Regions from separate parts of the Protofrankia sp. Cr2 genome, predicted to be linked through region 1. Evidence: riboswitches for the same ligand, from Rfam matches in the RefSeq annotation. Region 1 holds a riboswitch; each other region holds the start of a gene.
The links. A riboswitch is a leader RNA that binds a small molecule or an ion and turns the genes downstream of it on or off. The one in region 1 is predicted to bind cyclic di-AMP.
Positions count from the first base shown of each region.

Region 2: linked by a shared signal. The riboswitch ahead of U9978_RS07685 (C40 family peptidase) and the one ahead of U9978_RS05195 (transglycosylase family protein) in region 1 are both predicted to bind cyclic di-AMP.
Region 3: linked by a shared signal. The riboswitch ahead of U9978_RS10990 (C40 family peptidase) and the one ahead of U9978_RS05195 (transglycosylase family protein) in region 1 are both predicted to bind cyclic di-AMP.
Region 4: linked by a shared signal. The riboswitch ahead of U9978_RS01275 (transglycosylase family protein) and the one ahead of U9978_RS05195 (transglycosylase family protein) in region 1 are both predicted to bind cyclic di-AMP.

Region 1 covers NZ_CAUVXG010000006.1:49,722-54,389, forward strand. Annotated here, with positions in the region: gene U9978_RS05190 (multicopper oxidase domain-containing protein) at 1-1,207, shown strand, start outside; cyclic di-AMP (ydaO/yuaA leader) riboswitch at 1,682-1,855, shown strand; gene U9978_RS05195 (transglycosylase family protein) at 1,860-2,243, shown strand; gene U9978_RS05200 (NUDIX hydrolase) at 2,518-3,003, opposite strand; gene U9978_RS05205 (MerR family transcriptional regulator) at 3,079-4,077, opposite strand; gene U9978_RS05210 (VOC family protein) at 4,220-4,668, shown strand, end outside.
Region 2 covers NZ_CAUVXG010000010.1:108,437-113,104, forward strand. Annotated here, with positions in the region: gene corA (magnesium/cobalt transporter CorA) at 1-24, shown strand, start outside; gene U9978_RS07680 (hypothetical protein) at 1,024-1,395, shown strand; cyclic di-AMP (ydaO/yuaA leader) riboswitch at 1,820-2,026, shown strand; gene U9978_RS07685 (C40 family peptidase) at 2,233-3,240, shown strand; gene U9978_RS07690 (plasmid partitioning protein) at 3,677-4,324, opposite strand; gene U9978_RS07695 (MarR family winged helix-turn-helix transcriptional regulator) at 4,600-4,668, shown strand, end outside.
Region 3 covers NZ_CAUVXG010000018.1:51,887-56,554, reverse strand. Annotated here, with positions in the region: gene U9978_RS11000 (hypothetical protein) at 323-694, opposite strand; gene U9978_RS10995 (peptidoglycan-binding protein) at 1,000-1,872, opposite strand; gene U9978_RS10990 (C40 family peptidase) at 2,020-2,466, opposite strand; cyclic di-AMP (ydaO/yuaA leader) riboswitch at 2,812-2,972, opposite strand; gene U9978_RS10985 (CHAP domain-containing protein) at 3,361-4,149, shown strand; gene U9978_RS10980 (acyl-CoA dehydrogenase family protein) at 4,279-4,668, opposite strand, start outside.
Region 4 covers NZ_CAUVXG010000001.1:291,544-296,211, forward strand. Annotated here, with positions in the region: gene U9978_RS01270 (transglycosylase family protein) at 1-583, opposite strand, end outside; cyclic di-AMP (ydaO/yuaA leader) riboswitch at 590-747, opposite strand; gene U9978_RS01275 (transglycosylase family protein) at 1,129-1,842, opposite strand; cyclic di-AMP (ydaO/yuaA leader) riboswitch at 1,914-2,086, opposite strand; gene fbaA (class II fructose-bisphosphate aldolase) at 2,310-3,347, opposite strand; gene U9978_RS01285 (CAP domain-containing protein) at 4,132-4,668, shown strand, end outside.

The DNA.
Region 1 (4,668 bases):
GGACGGGCGCGACGACATCACCGGTCAGGCGTTCGATCCGATTGCGAAGACGTATGTCCAATCCGGGCCCGGCCGCATCGGGACGAGTTATCTCAAGTGTCTCTATCGTGGCTACACCGACGCGAATTTCACCAACCTGGCACCGCGCCCCGCACAGGACGCCTACGAGGGCTTTTTGGGCCCGGTGATCCGCGCCGAGGTCGGCGACACCATCAAGGTGGTGTTCCGCAACGCCTGCAAAATTGGCGACAGTATGCATCCGCACGGTGTGTTCTACACGAAGGCGAACGAGGGTACACCCTACGCCGACAACACCTCCGGGGTGGACAAGTTTGACGATGCCGTACCCACCGGCGGCACGCACACCTATACCTGGCTGGTGCCCGACCGGGCCGGACCGGGCCCACACGACGGTAGTTCGGTTATGTGGATGTACCACTCCCACACCAACGAAGTCGTCGACACCTATGCCGGACTCACCGGCCCGATGGTCATCACAGCCAGGGGGAAGGCGCGGCCGGACGGCAGCCCCGTCGACGTCGACCGTGAGATCTTCACGTTGTTCACAATCACGAACGAGAACTGGAGCCCGTATCTGCAGGATAATCTCCGCCGTTTTGCCCAGCCACCGTATCCGTCACAGGATGACAGCAACTTCACCAGGTCCAACCTGCGGCATGCCATCAACGGCTACGTCTTCGGCAACGAGCCGATGATCACCCTGAAAAAAGATGAGCACGTCCGCTGGTACCTGATGAGTATGGGTGGTGAGCAGGACATACACACCCCGCACTGGCACGGCAACGACGCGGTCGTGAGTGGTATGCGGATGGACACTGTTCCGTTGCTTCCCGGTACCATGGCCGTGGCCGACATGGTACCCGACAACCTCGGCATCTGGCTTTTTCACTGCCACGTCAACGAGCACATCACCGCCGGCATGCTGACCCGGTATCAGGTTGTATCCGGCACCGGCACCGGCAGCAGCGCTAGCGCTGGTACTGGCGGTACCGCTACCACCGCATCGGCATCCGCGTCGTGGGCCACAACGATGCCGGTGCCCAAGGGCGCTGTCGCGGCGGGTGAGGGTGGGATAGCCGACCCCCCTTCCGCCGTCCCCGCTGCGTCGGCGGTAGCCGCTTTCGTGGTGATGGTCGCCGGCCGCAGGATCGTCCGCCGTCGCCGCCGCCGTGGTGCCATGGGCTGACCACAGGCGACCGTGTCGTTCATCGTGTCGTTCAGCGCTGTCCATGCCTGCGCCAGTGCTCCGCAGCGGGCCTGGACAGCGCTGTGTCGGTTTCCGTGGAGGTCTCGACGATAGCCGGGCCACCCGGGCGCCGCGGTCGGACAGCCATCATGCATATTGCCGACACGATACACGCTGTCGTCGACATCGTGTTTTCCGGTGCTGTCGTACAATCACCGCCGGATAGCCACGCAGTCGATCCGCCTGCCCACGTACCGCGTAAGAAAATGCTTCACTCGGCAGGTGGCGACCCCATCACACTATCGCCGCCCGGCCGAAGCCACGTTAGGGATGAGCGCGCGTGCGCGCACGTTACCGGCAGCCGTAGCTGCCATCAACATCGCATACGGACTGTGTGCCTCTTCACGGAGCCTTGCCTTCGGGGCGGTCGTTGCACGTATGGTCTTCGCCATGCCTTCGAGGAGAAGGCATGCGTCGGACGGCACGCCGAATCCTGCCCTCGTCCGATGAAAACCAGACCGGTGGCAGGAACGGGGGAACCACTTTCGGACGTCGACGTCAGGCGTCCTCGGGGTGAAGCCGCACATCGCGGCCGGGCACTCCCAGCCCGAATCCGACAGCTCACCTCGCAGGCGTGGGGAAGGACATCAACATGTCCAACGTACGTTCCGGCGACCGTGGAATCAGTCGAATCAAAGCACGGGCCCGGGTATTGATCGCAGTGCCGGCCCTCGTTGCCGCCATCGGTGGCGGCAGCGTCGCGCTGTCCCAGCCGGCAAGTGCGGCGCCGTCCGGCGACGGCCTTCTTTCCGCCATCGTGCGGTGCGAATCCGGTGGGAACCCGAACGTCGTCAACTCGATCGGCGCCGGCGGACTGTTCCAGTTCCTGCCCGGTACCTGGCATGGCGTCGGCGGGTCCGGCCTGCCGCAGAATGCCAGCGCCGCCGAGCAGTGGAAGCGCGCTCGGATCCTGTACGCGCAGCAGGGCACAAGCCCCTGGTACGCCTCGAAGCACTGCTGGGCCGGAAAGGCCTAACAGGCTCGACGGCCAAAGGGCGTGCGATCATGTTCTTCTCGCACGCCCGGCGGCCTCAAGCGGTCTCGACGGCCAAAGGGCGTGCGATCCCGGGAGAGATCCGGCCACAACTGGATCTCTCCCGGGCGCCTGCGGGCGCTCACGTCGCGGACGGTTAAGAGCGCGCGGCCAGTCGATCTCCCATCGGCGTCGGTTCCCGCTCAGACGGTTCAACGATGTGATTCTGATGCTGGTATCACAGCACAAAAATCACATTCTAAGAGCGCCCGGAAGGTCAGGTGCGCTGTGCGTCCACCCGGCCACTCGGTGGTCGGTTCCGTGCAAGATCCAACGCGATGTCGATGAGATCAACCCGTTCGAGGGTGTCGATCTGATCGAGATCGATCCAGGCGGCCTGGTCGGTGGAACCACCGATCTCATGCCGAAGCACGCCGCCGACCACCCGTGCCGTATATATGACCCGCACGGCGTGATGATCGGCCTCGATGCCGACGCCGCGCGGGAAACGCCTGCGCATCGAGTCGACACCCAGCAGGGATTCGATCACGACGTCGTAACCGGTCTCCTCCTCGACCTCCCGAACCGCCGCGGCCAACGGATCCTCCCCGTGGTCGATGCCGCCGCCGGGCAACGTCCAGTGCTTCCCGCTCGTGCCGACGAAACGCGCGAGAAGGATCTTCCCTTCGTGGATGCAGACCGCGTACGCAGCGACCCGCAGCTCCCGGACCAGAACCGGTTGACCGCCTTCATCCCCTGACACCCCCCACACGATGCCAGCTCCGAGATCGGCCTGGCGAGGTTACTGCTCGATTCGGCGGTCGAGGAACAACTATGATCAGCCGGCCGCCCGCAGTGCGGTGATCAGCCACTCCAGTGCCTCGATCATCGGGCTGGCAACCGCCACCGTCGTCGTGTCGCCGCTGACGAGCGCAACGAGTTCCCAGAACCGGTAGACCCGCCGGTCGGTGAACGTTTCAAGATCGTCTATGAGTGTTGCCCGCCACGCAGGGGTGTCACGGTTCCCGGTCGTCTGCGCGTACGACGCGGCGATCGCGGCGGCCAGCGCCGTGCCGTCGGTGGAGACCGGGTCGATCCCCTCGGTGTATGCCTGCGTGGCCCGGCTCGCCAGAACGGTGTTGAAGGCCTCCTGGTGTCGGATGGTCGCTTCTTCGCTGACGTGCTTGGCCGCGCCCCGTTGCGCCATGGTCCTGACCCGGGCGGTGAAATCCTCATCCTGGATCAACGTCACCAGTTCCACCCAGGCCTCGACCTGCTCGCCGGTCGGGTCCTCGGGCAGCTCGGGAAATGAGGCTCGGATCATCGTCTCGAATGTCCCGCCTGCTCCGCTGTCACCGTCCAGGGCATTGCCGTCCAGACGCTTGCCGTCCAGACCCTTGAACACGGTGTCGAGAAAGCCGTCCAGAATCCGTGTGCGTTCCGCCGCATCGAGTTTCGCCAGTCGGTGCATCAGTTCCATCTCCTCCCAGTCGGATCCGCGGACCGCGACCGCCCGCAGCACTGCTTGCCGTAGCCGCAGCACCCTGACCTGTGCGCCGAGCGCCTCGGCGTGCACGCGCGCCACCTCGGCCACCGTGATCTCCTGCGCGAGTACCTTCGCGACGGTCGGCAGGTCGATACCCAGGTCACGCAATGTGCGCACGAGCTCGAGGCGGGCCGCCGCCATCGCGTCGTACAATCGGTAACCGGCGTTGCTGCGCGCAACCGGCTCGACCAGATGCTCGTCGGCGTAGAACCGGATGGTGCGTACCGGCACCCCGGTCAGTTCCGAGAGCTGCCCGATCGTGATCAACCGGTCGGTCGCGTGTCCCTCCATGAACCGCCACGATCCAGGTTCCAGTAGGTGGAGACTCAAGCCGATGACTGCCGGCACGGCGGTGATACGCGTCACATTCGATCTGGTGGACATCGCATCGGCCTCGGCCGGCCGGCGGGTCGGCCACGCAGCGGAGGTTCTCATGGAGGCGAAACTTGATCATGTCGTCCTGTGGGTGGCGGACCCGCTGCGTTCGTTGGACTTCTACCAGCGCGTGGTCGGTCTCCCCCCGGTCCGCGCGGACGCATTTCGCACCGGGGAGGCGCCGTTCCCGAGCGTGCGGGTGTCGACCGAGTCCATCATTGACCTGATGCCGCGGGCTGCCGCTGCCGCTGCCGCTGTCAACGCGGTACCCGGAGCCGGCGGAACCGCCGGCCATCCGGTCAACCACATCTGTCTCGCGATGGGCCGCGAGGAGTTCGACGCCCTCCGCCGCCGGTTGGCGGACAACGCCGTCAGCGTGCCGGTAACCATGGAGCAGTCGTTTGGTGCGCGTGGCATCGCGCCGCGGGCGTTTTACTTCACAGATCCTGACAACAACGTGATCGAGGCCCGTTACTACGACCAGGCGGATTCCGTCATGCGGCGCCA
Region 2 (4,668 bases), on a different contig from region 1:
TTCAGGCGCAACGGCTGGCTGTAGGCACAGGTAAAAGGCTCAGGTAAAAGGCTCAGGTGAAAAGAATCATGCAACAAGGCCCACGGACCAAGCCGATGACCTAATCGATCACACCCGTAGAATCACCGGGATCGGATCACTGCAACCGACCGCCTCAGCCGTGAACCCGGTCTTAGAGCGCCCGGCAATAGGGGACGCGGCGTCGCGGGGCTGGGGCACGCACCTCGCCGCGTTGTCGTCAGTCGACACCCACAACCAGGGTGCCTCCCTCCTCCGCCTCGCGATGCACGCACCCCAGCCCCGCTCCTTCATCCACGCCCCTATTGCCGGGCGCTCTTAGCGGAGAGGAAACCCGTTGGCCGAAGATCATACGGCCATGGTGTCTTTCGTCCGGCCAGAGGCCCCGGGCAACCCGGGCCGGGGTGCCGCGTGCCGCGTGCCGCGTGCCGCGGAGGGACGAGAGCGGATCGGGGCGTCGAACCGGGCAAATCCAGGTGAATGACGGACGGACGTGGCTCCGCCGCGCGGCCCGTGCAGGGCGTGGGTATCACCCGTTCGGGCTATCCTGCAGGGCACTGCGCGACAGCCCCGGACGCTGGGTGGACGCCACCGGAGTGCCCCGCCGTCATCCCCCGCGGGACTACCACTCGTCAGGACAACCGCCCCCGGGACTACCGCTCCCCGGGGCTACCGTTCCCCGGGGTTACCGCCCATCAGGACTACAGTCTCACTTTGATAGCTATTTCCGACTATATAGTTCCGATATACCACCCGACGACGGGATTCACGAAGACCACGCTGTCGGCTACCGTAATCGGCTGTGTCGGCCCTTCGCGCGGGAACTCACCGTCAACCGCCGTCCCAGCCAACAGTCAACGGCAGGCGGCTGGGACGGCGATCACATCCCGTGCCGAACCTTGTGACGGACGTGCGTGACAACGGTGACATCCCTCGCCGCGCCCACAGCGTGACGCGTCACAGCACACAGGACTGCATCCGTGACACGGCCCACGACGCAGTCCGATGACCAAACCGACGTACCCCGTCCGAAATGATCTTATCGCGGAGTTGGTCACGCGATTGGACCAACTTGATCAGCTCCTCGGACGGCTGGAGGATGCCGAGCGCCAAGCCGCGGACGCCAGCGAGCACCTGACGCGTACCCGACGGTGGCAGGAGGACACGGTTCGCGCGATTCAGGACGAACGGGCGCAGATGCGCACTCATCAGCGGGCCTTGGACGATCTCGCGGACCGCGCGCAGGCGGCCGTCGAGGCCCTGTCCGGCCACTACCGTTCCCTGCCTGCCGAGGTTCACGAGCTCGCGGTCGAACTGCACGTCCTGGCGACCGCGGGCCTGCTCTCCCGCCGCGCAACCCGCGCCCGCCGCCACTGACCCCGACCCGTCACAGGCCCGAGCTGCGCCCCTCACGCAGGATGCGCACCCGCGGGATGCAGGAGCGAGAAATCCCATAGCGATCGACACAATAAGTGATCGCACAACTCCCCTAGGGTGATAATTTTCGCTACTGCATGCCAACAAACGATAACTATCGGCACTTGAGTGCCCCCTGCCGTCAGACTCTCGTCGCTATGGCGTAATGTCATCTTCCGCATCCTGTGGGTCACGGCATGTGGGGCCTCAGCCAACCGCCCTGTCGCACGGACCAACAGGCCAGGGCATGGCGGCGAGCTGGTTGGTAGGGAGGCTGGGAGGAGCCGATATGGTCACTTCTGTAGGCACTCGCCGTAGTTGTGTAGGACTAGTGTTTACTGGCACCATCCCTTTGAACTAGTCTCACGCCGACGTCACGACAACACCGGACCGAACGCCGAATCCTGCCCACGGTCCCGGTGTCCCCTCCGAGTCGTCACCAGGGCAGGAGCGGGGGACCCATCCTCCACCGGACGACACCGAACCGCGGTGCAGTCCTAGGGGTTAAGTGAGCCGTGCGACGGTCGCACAGCACACCGGGCAGCCCAGCCCGAACCCGACAGCTCACCTCGCAGGCGAACGGGAAGGATCACAGCCTTGTCTGCGCCCGATGTGCAGCTTGATCCGGCAACATGGTCATGGTCATCGTCGTCGACGAAGTCGCCGATGACGTTGGCAACAACGTCGTCTCTGCGACCGTCTGCCGACATACCTGAGCGCTCCGCCCGTGGCAGACACCGCGCGCCGACTCCACCGTCGGGAACAGGTCGCGTCCGAGCCCGGGCCGCGGTAGCCGTGATGACAACCGGCACGGTTGCCGTGTCAGGTGTCGCGCTCGCCGGCTGCGCTCCGGCCGACTCCGGTATGGACGAGACGTCGGTCAGCTCGCGGATCACCCTGGGATCGCAGTTCGGAAGCCAGGCGTCACTCGCCGGCCTACGCACAGCGGTCATCAACCCGGCCACTTCGGTGGGCCCCGGCTCCATCACAAGCCAGGTGATCGATCAAGCTGACCTGCACCCGAAGTCGACTGTCGCGCTGAAGGTCACCAATCCGGACGTATCCGTGCGGGCCGACCAGCCCATTGACATGGGTTTCGCCCTCGAGGACGGGACGACCCACACGCCGCTGCCGAACCAGCTCATCAAGGTTCAGGTGAAGCTGCCTGACGGCTGGGCGACTTTCAAGCACCTGTATACTAACGAACAGGGCTTTGCCAGCTATACAGCCAAGATCCTTACCACGACACAGATCACGGCCATCTTCGACGGGACCGACGCCCTGCAGTCGGCGCACTCCTCGAACATCGGTACGATGACTGTGGTGCCTGGTCCCGCTCCAACAATTCCGGCACAGGCGCCTCGATCGACGGCCCATAGCGTCGTTCAGGCATCCGGCCCCAGCGGAGCCGGCACCACGTCACCGAGTACGACGGATGCGACGACAGCCATCGGCTCGGTCGGTCAACGGGCTGTTTATCTAGCGGCCCAACAAGCGGGTAAGCCCTACGTGTACGGTGCGGAGGGACCCTACTCCTTCGACTGCTCCGGCCTGGTTCAGTATATATTCAAACAACTGGGGCGCAGCCTCCCCCGCACGGCGGAGGAACAGTACGAAGCGACGACCCACGTGTCGCAGTACAATAAGCAGATCGGCGATCTGATATTCTATGGTACGCCGGGAAACATCTACCATGTCGGCATCTACGCTGGCGGCGGGAAGATGTGGGCAGCCCCGAAGTCCGGTGAGGTTGTCTCGCTCAGGGACATCTACACCACGTCGTATTCGGTCGGCCGCGTCAGCTAGGCGTGCAATCACAGTCCTTACGCTCTCTCGGGGGCCAAGGAGCCTGGTAGGTCGGCTGCACGTCCGCATCGGCGGCAGCAACGTCCATCCCGGTGATGTGACGCGGTTATCGCTTCTATAAAACACAATCGGGTTCCGCGTGTCCTCCCCCTCCGGTTACGCGTGAACCTCGCCGCCAGGTCGGTAGTGTCGAAACCGGCGCTGATCTGGCGGCCCCAAACCACAACTGGATGTCTCCAAGAACTTCCGCTGGTCGGACCGAGCCAACCCCCCCGGCTCGCAAGGCCGGCGGAACGCGGGCTTCCGCTGGCCTTGCGCACTGAACCCCCCCCACAGTGCGCTCGGCCGGCGGGAGTCCAGAACTCCCGCCGGCCGGCCGCGCCACCCCCCCGGCTGAGCCGGCCGGCGGGAAACCCCATCGGACAGGCCCTAGGCCCTAGTCCTTGATTACTTTCGAGAATTTCCACAAAGCCCTGGTCGTGGCTTCGTCCCATTGCTGGGGCAGAAGCGTGACATGAACCTGCGAAGGGCACGGTGGCGCCTGGCCGACTGCGCCCACCGCCCCGACCACCGCAAACAGGGGCTTCTGCGCGGAGTCAAGCGAGCTGCAGGCGACGGTAAGGGCCATACGACCGCCCTCCCCCGCGCCCCAGATGTAGATCCGGGACATGTCGATCTTCGATCGCTCCGTCGCGACGTAGCGGACCACGTCCCGCAGGTACTGCGCGTCCGGGCCGTTGACCTGCCAGGTGCTGGCAACCGCCTCCGGGTACACCAGGGCGAACTTCTGGCCATCTGCGAGCGTCGACACGTTGCCGGCCTTCTCGATCGACGCTGCGTCCTTGCCGTAGTCGTGCAGGACGAGGACCAACGGCACCGGCTGCCCGGGCTTAGGGTCGGCATGTATCGCGAGCTCACGGCCTGCCGACGCGTAACCCGCCGGAATCGCGGCGCGCTCGGTCTTCACCGTGGGCGAGCCGTGCGCATACGCGAAGACGACTACGACCACGCCCACGACGATCAGTGCCCGTCGACGGTTCTTGGTCCACAGGTCTTTCCCGACTTTGAGCGGATTCGATACCACGAGCCAACCGAACCACACAGACGCCGCCCGATTCGGCAGATTGGCCGCGTGGCGTGCATGAGTCGGGCACCACACCAGTGGTCTGGCACACACCACCAGCACGACCAGCATCACCAGCCGGGCGGATGCAACCCGACGTCCAGACGCCCGACGCCCGCTCCGGGGAGCCGGGGAGCCGGCACGGCGACCCGGAGCCAGCTGCTTGGTCCCAATGGTGTATCCACAAGGTTCTGTAACGCCACAGGCGGATGACACGGCGTAGGGATGGGGCCGACGTGGACGATGAACAGACAGTCGATCACCAAGCGCTTGAGAAGATCGAACATGAGCTGGCCGTGCTCGGC
Region 3 (4,668 bases), on a different contig from region 1:
TCGGGTACGCGGTGATGATGGCTGCCTCGCAGCAACGAAGCCCCCCGGATGTCTGCTGCTATTGGTGACCCTACCGGTCATTATAGTGATCAGAAAGCAGCATAGGCCCGAGGACGGACACGTCGTCCACGTGACAGCATGGTCGGTGGTGCAGTTGGGCGCACAGTGGGAACGCAGTGGGAACAGACCGCGGCCACGCCCGAAATGTTCCGGACGCGGCCTGTGCAGGATAGTCGTGGTCACGGTCCTGCTCGGTGCTCACTACGACGCCGGCTGTGTACCTGGACGGCTGCCGCGTGCCGTTCCCACCTGGAATCAGATCTCACCCAGGATCTGCCGGCTGCTCCGATCCGCCGAATGCCTGCCGTGAGCCGCCCAGGGGCTCGGCCTGCTCCTCGCCCGCGGCCTCGGTGGTCCGCTGGGCCTCGGCGGTCGACTGCTCGGCCCCGCCCTCGGCCTGCGCCGACTGGCCGACCCCGACTGCGACGCCGACGAGTTCCCGCAGGCGGGCCTCGACGTAGGGCTCGGTGTAATGCGACCTGTCCGCGATCCGCCGCACGAGATCGTTGACGCTGGATGCGGCTTCGATATCAGCGGTGCTGACCTGGACGAACTGGTCGAGAATCTGGTGCCGAATCTCCTGCCAGTTCTGCCGCAGATACTGCTCCACCTGCTGCGCCTGCTGCTGCTCCATTCGATCACCTCCACATCGAACCGTCATTTGCAACCATAAATCTATGTCACCCACACCACGAGTCAACCGGAAATCATGATGGTCTTGTCGCCAAACGCAGAATGATGCAAAAATCCGCAGACGGGATCGATGTCGACCGCGGCACCATTTATCTGGAAAAGCGTTGTTATCAGGCATGTCAGTGGATCACGAAAACGTTCGAACGCATCCCGGTGGATGCCTGAGTTACACTGCTCCCCGGGACAACGCAGACAGAATCCGACGAGCTACCCGACAAAGAGACCTACGCGGTGAAACACAGGGACCTACGCGGTGACATGAAACAGGGCGGCGCGGGTTCGCGCGCCGACCACACCATCGGCCACAAGTCCGTGCCGGCGTTGGTATGCCTTAACCGTACTCGTGGTACGTGGCCCGAACTTCCCGTCCACCGCGACAGGATAGCCACATCCGGTCAGCGCTCGCTGAATCTGGCGCACGCCGGGACGCCCGCGGTGGGTGTAGCCGACCTCCCGCACACGGGGAGCTGCAGCGGCTACCGGTCGCGCCGCCGCCACGCCGGCCGCAGCGGTCCAGCCCGGCCTACTGACCGGCCCGGTAGGGCTACCCGGGCTGGCCGGGGACGCCGGGTAGATGCTCGTCGCACCCTCACCACTTGCGTCGGTGGCGGCTGCCGCGGCCCGCCCGAGGTACAGGCGGTAGGAGCCGTTTGTGTACGTACTCCACGCTCCGATGCCCTGTATGTCGCACACTCGTTTGGCGGCCCGGGCGTTGATGGCCGGATCGAACAGATCTGCCCCGCCGACCCAACCCGCATGCGCCCGCATGTTGATCTGCCATAGTCCGCGGGAATCCTCGCCATTGGAGTTGTGGGCGGTCGCGTTGCCGCCGGACTCAGCCAGCGCGACTGCGACCCAGGTCTCCAATGGCTTCCCGTCGCAGCCGCCGAGTCCCGCTTTCCTGCCGGCACCAGCGATGGAAACGTCGGAAACAGGTGCCCCAGCGAGAGAACCCGCGCTGGGCTCAGTCGCGGTATCGGCGCTGGGCGATGCCGGCGAGCTCGCGCTCGCCGGACCCGCGGTCAGCATCATTCCCGCCGTCGCGCCGATGACGCCGGCGGTTGCGGCCACCGCGCCGCGGTTGTACTGAGACTGCTTTCTGTGCCTTCCCCTGGCCATTATAAAATATCCCACTTCAGTATCGTCGATCGGCTCATGCGCGCCGCGCGGAGGCACCCGTCACAGCCAGGCCGCGGGAATGCCCATCGTGGGGCACGCGGCAGCCCGGCCATGACGGGTCGCAGGCCTGTTACCGGCCCAGCCAGGTCACCCCAGGCGGCCAACGAGATAACTCGAGGAATAAATCTTCTGAAGCCGGACGACGGTTCCGCTGTGGGGAGCGGCCCACATCATGTCGTCCCCGGCGTAGATCGCCACGTGATAGATGTTGCCGGGCTGCCCGAAGAAGATGAGATCACCGGGCTGCTTGGCATCCCGCGATATCTTCTGCGACGCCGCGTACTGGGCGTCGGTCACCCGCGGCACACTCCGGCCGAGCTGTTTGTAGATGTACTGGACAAGCCCGGAACAATCGAAGGCGTTCGGACCCTGTGCGCCCCAGACGTATGGCTTACCCGCCTGCTTCGAGGCCAGATAGACGATCTTCTCACCGAGACCGGCGGTGGCCGAGGAACCGTCCTGCTGCGATGACGTGCCGTCCGGCGGTGCCGAGATGCCGCTTGCCGGAGCCTCCACCGAGCTAGGAGCCTCCACCGCACCAGGAGCCTCCACCGCACCAGGGGCCGACGCCGAGCCGGAACCCGACGCCCAATCGGACGCCGCAGGCGCGCCCCCGGTGTCACCGGCCCAGGTCGACCCGGGGGCAGCGGTGGTAGTGGTGGTAGTGGTCGAGCCGGCCGGGCTGTCAGCCCCGGCGTCGTTCGCCAGTGCCGGGGCCGAGAAAGCGGTCAGGGCGACGGTCCCAGTGGCCGCGGCGGCAACCGCCACACGCGCGGACCGGCGGCGGAAACTGGACCTGGCGATCGGTGCACGGTGGCGACCGCGTCCGGACGGAATCGCGTCAGCCGAATCTGCACACGCCTGATATGCAGGCAACAATGATCCTTCCCGTACGCCTGCGAGGTTAGCTGTCGGGTTCGGGCCGGGAAGCCCGGTCAGCCCGCGGAGATCCGCGGCCGACTTCACCCCGAGGACGGCGCCAGCGCGGCGACGTCCGTCAAGTCCTGGTTCCCCCGCTGCTGCCCTGGTGATTGTGAGAAGGGAACACCGGACCGAGGGCAGAACTCGGCGTCCAGCCCGGTGTTACTGAGAGCCCGGCCACGTTAGCGAACTACACGCTGTGACCGCAAGGGCCATTTTCCGCGAATCTCGGGGCATGTCAACTACTATGCGTATCAATCATCCGGCCGGCCGGTCAGAGAAATCAGATCAACACCGCTGGCAGTGGGTCGAGCACGGCGACAGAATACCGACATGCACTGGCCGCCAGAGCACGCACGGTGATACCGATGAGGAAACAGGCCAATCGACGGGGTACGTCTTGTCTCATCAGGCAGGGGTTCTAGCAGCGGCCCGGGCACCGTCTTTGGTCGAATCCTTACCATCGGCCCCGGCCGGCAACGCGGCGTCGCCGCAAAGGAGTCAGCGATGACGGCTGTACAACAGCTGGTCGAGCATGCGTTAGCGGAGGTCGGCTACGCCGGGGACGGCCGCAATCACACGAAGTACGGTCAGGAGTTCGGCTACGACGGGAATGCATGGTGCGCGATTTTCGTCTGGTGCATGTTCGAGCAGGTCGGGATCAACCTGCCGCTGAAGTCGGCGCACGTGCCCACGATCTGGTCCTGGGCGCGAGCCCATGGCCTGACTATCGCCTCCACCCAGGCTAACCCCGGAGACCAGATCATCTTTGATTGGACGGGCCACGAAACCGCCGCCGGCAATGACACCCACACCGGTCTGGTCGTCGAACGCACCGGCAATAATATTGTCACGGTCGAGGGTAACGTCGGAAACGATCAAGTACTACGCAGAACCTGGCTAGCCGGCGGTATACTCATCGCCGGATGCGTGAACTGGCAATCGATGTTCAGCGGTGGCCCGCGCTTCCCGCTCGCCCCCCAGAACCCGCCGAACCGGTTCGCCTACTTCCCGACGGTCGCGCGCGGGTTCCTCGACCAGGGCGAGTCAGGGGTGTTCCCGGATCTGCGCCACCCGGTCACGACCGCTCAGAACGCGCTCAACATCGCTACGGGCCGGGAGGGCGATAATCGCCTGCTCGCCCCGGACGGCGCCTTCGGCCCGCTGACGGAGACAACGTTCCGTGATTTCCAGGAATTCTGCCGGTTGAACGACCCGGCGGTCGCAGTCACCGGTGTGGTCGACCGGACGACCTGGCGCCTTCTCGACTATTTCCTCGACATCAAAGGCCGTTGAACCGACGCCCACGCGATCTTTCGAGGTTTGTGCGATCGACAAGGACTCTTTCGTCGCACAAACCTCGAAAAATCATCTACCCGGCGGGCGGGTAGCCGGCGGGCGCTGTCCCGGCGGCGGCTACCGCCGTCATGATGCGCTCGAGAGGTTGTCGAGGTGACGGCGGACCACGCGTCGGGCGATCGCCCAGCGGTGGGTCTCCGACGGCCCGTCGTAGATACGGAACGGGCGGACCTCGCGCAGGAAGCGCGAGAGCAGCACATCCCCGGAGATACCGAGGGAACCGCAGATCTGCAGCGAACGGTCGACGACCCGCCAGACGGCCTCGGCGGTGAACGTCTTGGCTACCGCGGTCGACTGAGCCCCGGAACGACCCTGGTCGAGTTCCCAGCATGCCTGCAGGACCAGCCCGCGGGACGCCGCGATATCGATCTCATTGTCCGCGATCATCGCCTGGACCATGCCCAGCTCCGCCAACCGGGAACCGAACAGCTGCCGGTCCGCCGCCCTGGCCACGGC
Region 4 (4,668 bases), on a different contig from region 1:
ATTTCTTCTCGCGCATCGTGTTCTGCCAGACGTAGGCGTCAGCGCGCACCTGTCCGGCCAGAGCGGTGGAAAGCGTCGTACCGGTGAAGTTCGACGATTCCAGCTGCGCCTTCGCACGGTCCAAGGTCATTGCGGGCTGCGCCGGAGCGATCGCCTGCTGGACTGCCGCGACGTTGGGCACCGTTGTCGGCACCTGCGGCGCCGGGCCGTTGTTGGTCAGACCCATCTTGACCGAGCAGGATGGCCACGGGGACCAACCGCGAGAGTTGTAGAGCTTGTGGGCTGCATCGTCCTGCAGCGCCGGCGGGGCGTCACTGGGGAGACCGGCATAGCCGAGACCGTGCCAGGTTCCGGCGTCGAACTGGTAAGCGCCGTAGAACCCGTTACCGGTATTGATGTGATAGTTGCCGCCGGACTCGCACTGGCGGAGTTTGGCGAAGTCGTCGGCGGTCGCAGCGCCTGCGGGACTGGCCGCGACGGCGAGACCACTGCCCACGAGTGCTGTGACAGCACCGGTGGTACGCAGGACCTTGACTGCGGTGGACGACTGTTGCGGGGCGCGGTGCCTGCCGACAGACGGCATGTGGGTCGGTCCTTCCCGTCGCCTACGAGGTGAGCTGTCGGGTGCGGGCTGGGAACATGCCCGGCCGGTGACGCCGATGGGCGTCGCAGGCTTTACCCCAAGGACACCGGTGGTCGGTATCCGAATGTGGTTCCCCCGATCCCGTCCGTGCGGCTTCGCGGTAGGTCCTGCCGCGGCGGGCGGGGACGGGATTCGGCGTCCGTCCGTGCGGCCTCGCCGATCTGGCGAGTGGGGAGGACTCTAGCGAGCCTGGCCCTTTCGAAGCAAATCGGGGTGTCGGATGAACTACACGGACCCGACTTTCATCACCCGAATGGGCTACGTGGCCGAAAGAGAACACTCTACCCGGCGATTGGGGCGACCCCGCCGGGGGGTCGTTTGTGCTGGCTTTCCGTAACGCCGAGTGATCGGGCCGGTCGCCGTAGTGCTTTTCTGTTGTGTTTGTTGTCACGCGGGTGGGACCGGCCCGACTCGTCCTCGCGGGGTCTATATCAGTTCGTGGCCATCAGTTCGTGACCATCAGCTGCAGACCTTCCTGCTGCGCCTCAGCTGAAAGTGGCCCCCCAGGTCTCCGGCCCACAGATTCCGTCGACCGCCAGGCCCTTGTCGGCCTGCAGGCGGCTGGCCGCGCCGGCCGACTCGGGTCCGTACCGGCCGTCAATCTGGATCTTGTAACCAAGACTGTTCATCTGGTTCTGCCACGACAGCACGTCCGATCGCACCTGATCGACGAGGCCGGGGGTCAAGGGCGTCGCGTCAGCGGAAGTCGACGAGGTGTCCGCACTCACCGTGCGCGATTCCCAACGCGAGGCACCGTTCCTGCCATATGAGCGCGCCTGTGACGAGCCGGTGTCGGATGAACTCGAATCCGGTGCGCTGGTGTCCGGTGCGCTGGCGCCGGAGGTGCCGGTATGTGCGGGAGCAGCGCCGGCTGGGCTGGCGCCAGCCCCGAGCTGGTCGGCGCCCATGCCCTTGCCGCAGACAGGCCACTGGCTGAAGCCGGAGCGGGCGGCGAGCTTGATCGCGGCCTCATCCTGGGTGCCGGGGGAGGCACTGCTGGGCAGGCCGGTGTAGCCGAGGCCTTGCCAGGTGCCCAGCGAGAACTGGTAGGCGCCGTAGTAGCCGTTGCCGGTGTTCGCCCCATAGTCACCGCCTGACTCGCATTGGCGAAGCCCCTCCCACGTGGTGGCGGCGCTGGCCGGTTGTGACATCGCGATGCCGCCACCGATCGCGGCGACCAGGGCCGGGGTCACCACCATGGCTCGGGTACGGACCCGGGCGCGGCGAACTCCACGATGTCGACCACGAGAACGTGTACTGGACATATTGGTAATGCCCTTCCCCACGCCTGCGAGGTGAGCTGTCGGATTCGGGCTGGGACTGCCCGGCCGCTTTCACGGCTTCACCCCGAGGACGCCCGATATCGACGTCCGAAAGTGGGTCCCCCGTTCCTGCCGCAAGTTTGGTTTTCGTCGAGCGAGGGCAGGATTCGGCGTGCCGCCCGACGTGTCCCCGCCGTATCGACGGGCACGGCGCAGACCATAACCAGAATTGCTGGTGGCTGAACAAGCCGTGAATGCGGTTCGTGAGTATGAGCACATCGCGCTGTCCACTCTTGCCGTGCCTCGAGATCGACTGCTAACGCGCGCATGCATGTGCTCAGCTGGTTTGCCCGCGGCCGCCGGAGGCGCGAAAAGTGATGTCGCGCCTCCTTTGGCCGGATGGGTCAGCCGGTCAACGAACGCCCCGCCGAGCGCAGGTCTGCGCAGGCCTGCACGACACGGGCGGCCATACTGGACTCGGCTGCTTTGCCGTAGCTGCGTGGGTCGTACTGCTTCTTCACACCGACCTCTCCGTCCACTTTCAGCACGCCGTCGTAGTTCTTGAAGACATGGTCGACGATAGGTCGAGTGAATGCATACTGGGTGTCGGTGTCCACATTCATCTTGACAACGCCGTAGTCCAGCGTCTCGCGGATTTCGGCCAGGTCGGAACCGCTACCGCCGTGAAACACCAGGTCGAACGGCTTGGCGTCGGCTGGCAGGCCGAGCTGCTGCGCGACATACTGCTGCCCGTCCCGAAGGATGCTCGGACGGAGTTTCACATTGCCCGGCTTGTACACACCGTGCACATTTCCGAAGGTTGCGGCGAGCATGTAGCGGCCCCGTTCGCCGGTGCCGAGGACCTCGGCGGTGCGCCACATGTCCGTCGGCGTGGTGTAAAGTTTCTCGTCGATCGCACCGACGACACCGTCCTCCTCGCCACCGACGACACCGATCTCCACTTCCAGGATGATCTTTGCCTGGTGACATTCGATCAGGAGGCCGTCGGCAATCTTGAGATTCTCCTCCAGCTCGACTGCCGATCCGTCCCACATATGTGAGTGGAACAGCGGATCCCGCCCTTCGCGGAGAACCCGCTCCTTGGAGATCGCAAGCAGGGGGCGCAGATAGGCGTCGAGTTTGTCCGCAGGGCAGTGGTCGGTGTGCAGGGCGATGTTGACCGGGTACGCTTTGGCGACATGGTGGGCGAACTCGGCGAGTGCCTGTGCGCCGAGGACCATGTTCTTCACCCGGGTGCCGGAGAGGAACTCGGCGCCGCCGGTGGAGACCTGCACGATGCCGTCGCTGCCGGCATCGGCGAAGCCCTTCAGCGCGGCATTCAGGGTCTCCGACGACGTAACGTTGATCGCAGGGTAGGCGAATGCCTCGGTCTTGGCCCGGTCAAGCATCTGTGCGTAGACGTCCGGGGTGGCGATGGGCATGGTTGTGGCTCCTGTGGGCAGTCGGAGTTGCGTGTCCGTTTGGTTGACAATGGACCGATTTGGATATGAACAGCGGGCTGGAAGTTGCGCGAAGGATACGATGATCGAGCCTGCGGGGGCAGGCAGACCCGAACTGTGCGAGTGCGGATGGCCTGTCCGGAGCGGCGCTCTATGCCGTCATCGTCACGCTCGTATTCGTCGACAGCGGCATCCTCGTCGTTTTCTGGCTGCCTGGTGACACGATCCTGGTCGCCGCCGGCCTGCTCGCGGCCGACCCGGATGCGGGCGTGTCGTCTGGTGCCTCCACGCCCGGGATCCCGCTGGTCGCGACCGCTGGCGCCGTAGTGGGTCATGTTACCGCGCTGCCCTTGGGTCGGCCCTGTCTCGAACGGCGTCACGGCTGGATACTTGCCCGTGCTGATGCGTTCTACCAGCGCTTTGGCACTCTGGCTCCGGATGCGGCCCGGTTTGTCCCACAAGCGCGGACGTTTGCCCCTGTCGTTCGCGGGCGCTCCTAGGCGTCACCCCGGGCAGCAGGCCAGGGCCGTTGGTCGCCCGTCCGACACGGCATGTCGTCGGGCGGATCCGGGATGGCGCTGTACTGGCCTGATCTGCTCATGACTATTCGGTAAAAAGCGATACCGGATGGCTCACCGTGCCTAGTACTCGCTACCCTTGTCCCGGATGGAGGGGACACAGCGCGGGGGGGACCGACCACACGGAAGGTTCCATGGTTCGACATCGCAAGCACCGCCGTTCCCGGCCGGGATGGTCCGGTGCCGTTATGGCAGTTTTCGTTTTCGTTCTCGCCACCGTCGGGTTGCTCTTGGCCCAGGTCGTCCACGGGGGAGGGCCTGCAGCCGCGAAGAGCTCGGCGGCCTCGTCCCCGGCGCTGGTGTCGTCGACGTCCCCGGTTGATCCCGCGCAGCGGTCTGTATCGCCACAGGTCGTCGATCGCGGCACGGTTGGCGAGAACGTTCATAGGCGCGCCGCTGTCAAGCCTGACGCGTGGCCGTGGATGGAGTCGCCCGCACCGAGCTCGCCGTCGTCCGCACCGGTCGCGCCCGTCACAGCGAGCGGCTCGGCGTCCACAGCCGCAACGGTCGCACCTCCCAGGCCGGTCACGCCGGCTACACCGGCCGCCGTCGCCGAGCAGACATCGGCAAACCCGGCGTCCCAGGTGGTAGCGCTCACGAACGCAGAACGAGCCAAGGCCGGCTGCGCTCCGTTGACCGTCGACTCCAGGTTGACCGCCGCGGCGCAGGCGCACAGCGACGACATGGCGACGCATAACTACTTCAGCCACACGAGCCAGGACGGT